2 regions of the Salininema proteolyticum genome follow, and region 1 is predicted to be linked to the other one. Evidence: riboswitches for the same ligand, from Rfam matches in the RefSeq annotation. Region 1 holds a riboswitch; the other holds the start of a gene.
The links. A riboswitch is a leader RNA that binds a small molecule or an ion and turns the genes downstream of it on or off. The one in region 1 is predicted to bind glycine.
Positions count from the first base shown of each region.

Region 2: linked by a shared signal. The riboswitch ahead of gcvP (aminomethyl-transferring glycine dehydrogenase) and the one ahead of gcvH (glycine cleavage system protein GcvH) in region 1 are both predicted to bind glycine.

Region 1 covers NZ_JBHUNX010000001.1:642,881-646,259, forward strand. Annotated here, with positions in the region: gene ACFTE1_RS03015 (sensor histidine kinase) at 1-519, opposite strand, end outside; gene ACFTE1_RS03020 (S66 peptidase family protein) at 801-1,778, shown strand; glycine riboswitch at 1,905-1,996, shown strand; glycine riboswitch at 1,998-2,093, shown strand; gene gcvH (glycine cleavage system protein GcvH) at 2,145-2,519, shown strand; gene glyA (serine hydroxymethyltransferase) at 2,521-3,379, shown strand, end outside.
Region 2 covers NZ_JBHUNX010000001.1:1,841,659-1,845,037, reverse strand. Annotated here, with positions in the region: gene gcvP (aminomethyl-transferring glycine dehydrogenase) at 1-1,222, opposite strand, end outside; glycine riboswitch at 1,314-1,404, opposite strand; gene ACFTE1_RS08605 (MerR family transcriptional regulator) at 1,516-2,046, opposite strand; gene ACFTE1_RS08600 (bifunctional nuclease family protein) at 2,306-2,794, opposite strand; gene ACFTE1_RS08595 (FHA domain-containing protein) at 3,017-3,379, opposite strand, start outside.

The sequences.
Region 1 (3,379 bases):
CTCGACGGCCTCCAGCTCCTCGGCGACGGTCGCCAGATCGCCCTTGGCGGCGAAGGAGTAGCGCAGATAGTCGCTGAAGTCCATGAGCAGCTCCTGCGCGCGCTCGGGGTCGGAGCGGATGTAGCCCACGATCGTCGACAGGGCGTTGTGCAGGAAGTGCGGGGAGATCTCGGCGCGCAGGGTCCGGAGGTTCGCGGCGGCGATGTGCTGGCGCGACTGGGAGAGGCGCCGGTGGTCGAGCCCGGCGGCCATGACCCCGGCGGCGGCCGCGACGCTGGTGGTGGTGAGGTCCCCGCGCGCGACGACGCAGCCGAGCAGGTTGTCGTCGCGGATCATGGGCGCGACGTGGAAGGGGCTCTCGGAGAAGGCGGAGAGCTCGGTCAGGCAGCGCAGCCGCATGGAGTCCAGGACGTCGGCGGGCACGAAACCCCAGGTGCCGCAGGGATCGGTCAGGTCGGTGAGGACGAGGGCCTCGGCGCCGAGGGCGCGGCCCAGCCGGCGGGCCGTCCTGTCGCCCATGCCGTCGGCGAGCGTCGCGTCGAGATCGCGCAGCAGCCCCCACAGTTGGGGCAGCTGAGTCGATGTGCGAGACCTCTTCGTGAACACACGTCGATGGTAATCCATGCCACTGCGGCGGCGGAGAACCGCTCGGCCCTTCCGGAAACCTCGTGCGGACGTTTGTGGAAACCCGGCGGACATTGCTACCCTCCAGTTCGCGAACGAAAGGAACGCACATGGAGCACAACGAAAGACACCACGGAGTATTCTCCCGCCGACTCCTCTTCGGAAGCGGCGCCGCCATGGCCGCCGCGACCGTCCTCCCCGCCCCGGCGTCGGCCAAGGGCCACACCGAGATCACGCGGCCGCCGGCCCTCCGGCCCGGAGACCTCGTCGTCGTCCCCTCGCCGGCCGGACCGACCGACGCGGCCGCCGTCGAGAAGGGCGTCGCGCTCCTGGAGAGCTGGGGACTGGAAGTCGAACTCACCCCGCACGCCCTCGGCCGCGACGGCTACCTCTCCGGGACCGATGAAGAGCGGACCGCGGACCTCGAATACGCCTTCTCCCACCCCGACGCCAAGGCCGTCATCGCCACCCGCGGCGGCTACGGATCGACCCGCATCCTCGACCGCGTCGACTACACCGGCCTGCGCGACAAGCCCAAACTCGTGGCCGGATACAGCGACATCACCGCCCTCCACGCCGCCGTCCACGCCCGGGCCGGCCTGGCCACCCTGCACTCCCCGATGGTCGCCTGGGCCGACGGCAACACCGACGCCACCGCCGAAGCGCTGAAGAACGCCCTCATGACCGCCGACCCCGTCCGCCTCGAACGCGACGACGCCGAACCGACCGCCGACGTCCTCGTCCCGGGACGGGCCGAAGGCCGGCTCCTCGGCGGCAACCTCTCCCTCCTCGCCGCCGAAATCGGCAGCCGGAACTTCCCCGACCTGGACGGCGCGATCCTCTTCCTCGAAGACGTCGGCGAAGAACGCTACCGCGTCGACGGCCTCCTCACCAGCCTCATCCGCTCCGGACACCTCGACGGCGTCGCCGGCTTCGCCATCGGCCAGTTCCTCCCCGCCTGGGGCGACGAACCCGGCGAAGGAGAATGGACCATGGCCGACGTGATCACCGACCGCCTCGCCGGATACGGAGTCCCGATCCTCGGCGGACTCAAACTCGGCCACGGCGACGACCCCAGAGTCGCGCCCCTGGGCACGGAAGCGGAAATGGACGCCGAAACCGGCGTCCTCACCGTCGAGTCCGCCCTGCGATAAGACGCTCACCCGGGGCGGCACCAGGATGGACGCGCCTCCCCGAGGTGACCTATACTGGCCGCAGACCGCCGGCGAAGGTGCCGCGAGACACCCAGTCGGCGCTGCGCAACTTCATACAGCGCCGTTCGAGCCGGAGCGGGAGAGCGCTCGCCGCGAGCGGGCCGCCGAAGGAGCAACACTCTCCAGAAACTCTCAGGTATAAAGACCGCTTCGGCAAGGCGAACTCTGAAAAGACGGGGCCAGACGCCCCGCGCCCACGGTGCAAGCCGCCACTCGGCGGTGAAGCTCTCAGGTACCGATGACAGAGCGGGGAGGAGTCCGACGATCCCTGCCGGCCCTCCCGGCCGCCATCGAAGCGAGAGCCCTATGACCGTTCCCAAGCACCTCAAGTACACCTCCGAACACGAATGGCTCGACGTGAGCGGCGAGACCGCCACCGTCGGCGTCACCGAACACGCCGCCGAACTCCTCGGCGACGTCGTCTTCGTCGACCTCCCCGAGGCCGGCGACACCGTCGACGGCGGCGAGGTCTGCGGAGAGATCGAGTCCACCAAGTCCGTCAGCGACCTCTACGCCCCCGCCGACGGCGAGGTCACCGGGGTCAACGAGGAGGTCGTCACCGACCCCGCCCTCCTCAACGCCGACCCCTACGGCAAGGGCTGGCTGTTCACCATGAAGATCACCGGAGAGACCGAACTCCTCGACGCCGCCGCCTACGAGGCCCTGACGGAGGGAAACTGACATGACGCTCAACGACCAGCCCCTGGAGCAGCTCGACCCCGAGATCCACGCCGCCATCGGCGCCGAACTCGGCCGCCAGCGCGACACCCTCGAACTGATCGCCAGCGAGAACTTCGCCCCCTCCGCCGTCATGGAGGCCCAGGGCTCCGTCCTCACCAACAAGTACGCCGAAGGCTACCCCGGCCGCCGCTACTATGGCGGCTGCGAACACGTCGACACCGTCGAACGCCTCGCCATCGACCGCGTGAAAGAACTCTTCGGAGCCGAGTACGCCAACGTCCAGCCCCACTCGGGCGCACAGGCCAACGCCGCGGCCATGGTCGCCCTCCTCGAACCGGGCGACACCATCCTCGGCCTCGACCTCGCCCACGGCGGCCACCTCACCCACGGCATGCGCCTCAACTACAGCGGCAAGCTCTACAACGTCGTCCCCTACCACGTGGGGGAGAAGGACTTCCGCGTCGACATGGCCGAAGTCGAGCGCCTCGCCCTCGAACACCGGCCCAAGCTCATCGTCGCCGGATGGTCGGCCTACCCCCTCCACCTCGACTTCGCCGAGTTCCGCCGCATCGCCGACCTCGTCGGCGCCTCCCTCATGGTCGACATGGCCCACTTCGCCGGACTCGTCGCCGCCGGACTGCACCCCAACCCGGTGCCGCACGCCGATGTCGTCACCACGACCACCCACAAGACCCTCGGCGGACCTCGCGGCGGCGTCATCCTCACCAACCGCGCCGACCTCGCCAAACGCCTCAACTCGGCCGTCTTCCCCGGCCAACAGGGCGGCCCCCTGGAACACGTCATCGCCGCCAAGGCCGTCTCCTTCAAGGTCGCCGCCTCCGAAGAGTTCCGCGACAGGC
Region 2 (3,379 bases), 1.2 Mb from region 1:
GGATGTTGACCCCGCGCTCCAGGGCGGCGGCGACCAGCTCGTCGGCACGGCCGACAGCGGTCACGGCGACGGTGTCGAAGGCGCTCTCCCCGGCGGGGGCGAAGCCCGCGGCGGTCAGGCCGGCGTGCAGGCGCGCGGTCTTGGCGGCGATCTCCTGGGCGATGACCCGCAGGCCCGCCGGGCCGTGCCAGACGGCGTACATCGAGGAGATCACGGCCGGCAGCACCTGGGCGGTGCAGATGTTGCTGGTGGCGCGGTCGCGGCGGATGTGCTGTTCGCGGGTCTGCAGGGCCAGGCGCAGGCCGGGACGCCCGTCCGCGTCCTTGCTGACGCCGACCAGGCGGCCGGGCAGCTGGCGCTCCAGGCCCTTGGCGACCGACATGTAGGCCGCGTGCGGCCCGCCGAAGCCCAGCGGCATGCCGAGGTTCTGGGTGGTGCCCACCGCGATGTCGGCACCCCACTCCCCCGGCGCGGCCAGGAGCGTGGCGGCCAGCAGGTCGCAGCCGGCGGCCAGGTAGCCGCCCTTGGCGTGCACGGCCTCGGCCAGGGCGGACCAGTCGTCCACCGCCCCGTCGAGGGCCGGGTACTGCACATAGGCGCCGAACAGGGCCTCGGGCAGGGCGGCGGGGTCGGTCAGGTCGGCCACGTGCAGGGTGATGCCGACCGGCTCGGCGCGGGTCTTGAGGACCTCGAGGGTCTGCGGCAGGACGCGGGAGTCGACGGCGAAGACGCCGGACTTGTCCTTGCGGGCGCCGCGGCGGGCCAGCAGCATGGCCTCGGCGGCGGCGCTGGCCTCGTCGAGGAGGCTCGCACCGGACACCGGCAGGCCGGTCAGGTCGGAGACCATGGTCTGGAAGTTCAGCAGCGCCTCGAGGCGCCCCTGGCTGATCTCGGGCTGGTAGGGCGTGTAGGCGGTGTACCAGGCCGGGTTCTCCAGGACGTTGCGGCGGATGGCCGCGGGCATCAGGGTGTTGCGGTACCCCTGGCCGATGAGGCTCTTGACCCGCCGATTGCGGTCGGCGTAGGACTTGAGGGCCTCCTGCGCGCCGGACTCGGAGAGCGCCGCGGGCAGCGCCAGTCCGTCGCGAGAGCGGATGACCTCGGGCATCGCGGTGCCCATGAGGTCTTCGACCGAGGACGCGCCGACGGTCTTCAGCATGGCGTGGCGGTCGGCTTCGGACAGTCCGATATGACGGGATACGAAAGGACCAAGGGACGACATAGAGCCTCCAGGTGGTGGAAAACAAGCATGGCCGGTTCGGGCAGCGTTTGTTCTCCTCAACTGTCACCGCGCGCGGCGGCTTCCAGTTCAGCCATTCCATACAGTCCGGGTACCTGAGAGCTTCGGAGGAGCACTTTCCCCTTCGGTGCCGCGTCGGACGCGGTCTCTCCCGTACGGATGTTCGGCTTGGGCGGGCGCCGTGCCCGCTTAACCCCATCGTAGTGCAGAGAAGGCCCTGGATGTCCTCCGGGACACACACGTAGGACGAATCCTCGTGTTCCCGGGTCGTCGCCTCAGCTCTGGTCGGCCCCCTGCGCCACCGGGGTCTGCGGCGCCGCGGCGGCGGGCTGTCCAGGGGGAACGACCGGGACCTCCGCGCAGGAGAGCGTCGAGAGGCGGTTCATGACCTCGCTGATCGACTGCTTGACGGCGATGCCGAACACACCCTGGCCGCCGCGCATGAGATCGATCACCTCGCCCGCGGTGCGGCACTCGTACACCGACGACCCGTCGCACAGCAGCGTGACCTCGGTGAGGTCCTTGACGCCCCGGCGCTGCAGGACGTCGACGACCTTGCGGATCTGGCGCAGCGAGACGCCGGCGTCCAGCAGCCGCTTGATGACCTTCAAAAAGACCACGTCGCGGAAGGAGTAGAGGCGGTTGGATCCCGACCCGGTCGCGGGACGGACGCTCGGCTGGACGAGGCCCGTGCGGGCCCAGTAGTCGAGTTGGCGGTAGGTGATCCCCACGGCGCGGCAGGCGGCGCGTCCCCTCCAGCCGCGAATGACCCTGATGGGATCGCGGACCTCTCCTCGAACTTCCACGTCTACCTCCGCACCTTTGGACGACCGCGCCCGGAATCGGACTCCCGGGCGCTTCTGCGCCGAACATGAGCTTTTGAAGGTGAGACTATCGCCTGCGGGGGTCCCGGGTGAGTTAAATCGGTATTTCTACCTGTGTCACCCTTTAATGGACACTGGGGACGGTGCCCGGGAGAACCCGGTGGGAGCGGGGCCCGGCGAGCGCCGCTCCCCAGTGGACGCCGGAGCCGGTCCGGACACGCCGCCGGCGGCGGGCCGGCCTTCAGGCGGGCCCGCCGGGGCCCGACTCCTCCTCGAAGTCCTCCGGCTCGACCTCGGAGAGGAACCGTCGGAAGCGCTCGACCTCTTCCTCTTCGGAGTCGGGGAGGTTCACCCCGGCCGCGTCCAGCACCTCGTCCGAGCACAGTATCGGGACGTGGGAGCGCAGGGCCAGGGCTATGGCGTCGGAGGAGCGCGAGGACACGCGGGTCTCGCCGTCGATGACCAGCTCGGCGAAGAAGACCGCCTCCTTGAGGTCGACGATCTCGACTCGGTCGAGGGTGGCCCCCAGCGTCTCGATCACGTCGCCCAGCAGGTCGTGGGTCAGCGGGCGGGGAAGGGGCGTCTCATTGTGGTGATAGGCGATCGCGGCGGCCTCGACCGTCCCGATCCAGATGGGGAGGTAGCGGTCCCCCGCCGTCTCGTGCAGTAGAACCACCGGCTGCTTGCTGGGGAGTTCGACCCGGACGCCCACGACATCCATTTCCTTCACGGCGATCAACCATCCGTCCATCGTTTGCTCACCTTCAGCCTACAAGCCCGCGGCGGCTGTGGGAACCGGAGGCCGAGACGCCCGTGTCGGCCTCCGGTACGGCGAAAGGCGGGGAGGGAGCCCTCCCCGCCTTTCGCTCGGCGTCTCTCTTCGCGCTCCGGAGTGGGGTCCGGGGCGGCGGTGTTCCGCGGCGCGCGGCGGCGCCGGGAGCTCAGGGGCGTCCTACTGGCCCGGGACGGGCCGGGGACCCCCGACGAACTCGAGGCGGAACTTCCCGATCTGGACCTCGTCGCCGTGGCCGAGGGTCGCGGTCTCGACCCGCTCGCGGTTGACATAGGTGCCGTTCAGGCTGCCCATGTCGCGGACGGTGAAACCCGAGGCGTCGCGGTGGAACTCCGCGTGGCGCCGCGAGACGGTCACGTCGTCGAGGAAGATGTCCGAATCGGGGTGACGTCCGGAGCTGGTCACTTCATTGGTGAGGAGAAAGCGGGCTCCGGAGTTGGGACCCTTCTTGACCACCAGCAGCGCGGTGCCGACCGGCAGCGAGTCCGCCGGCTGCGGTCCCTGGGCGTCGGCTCCGCCCTC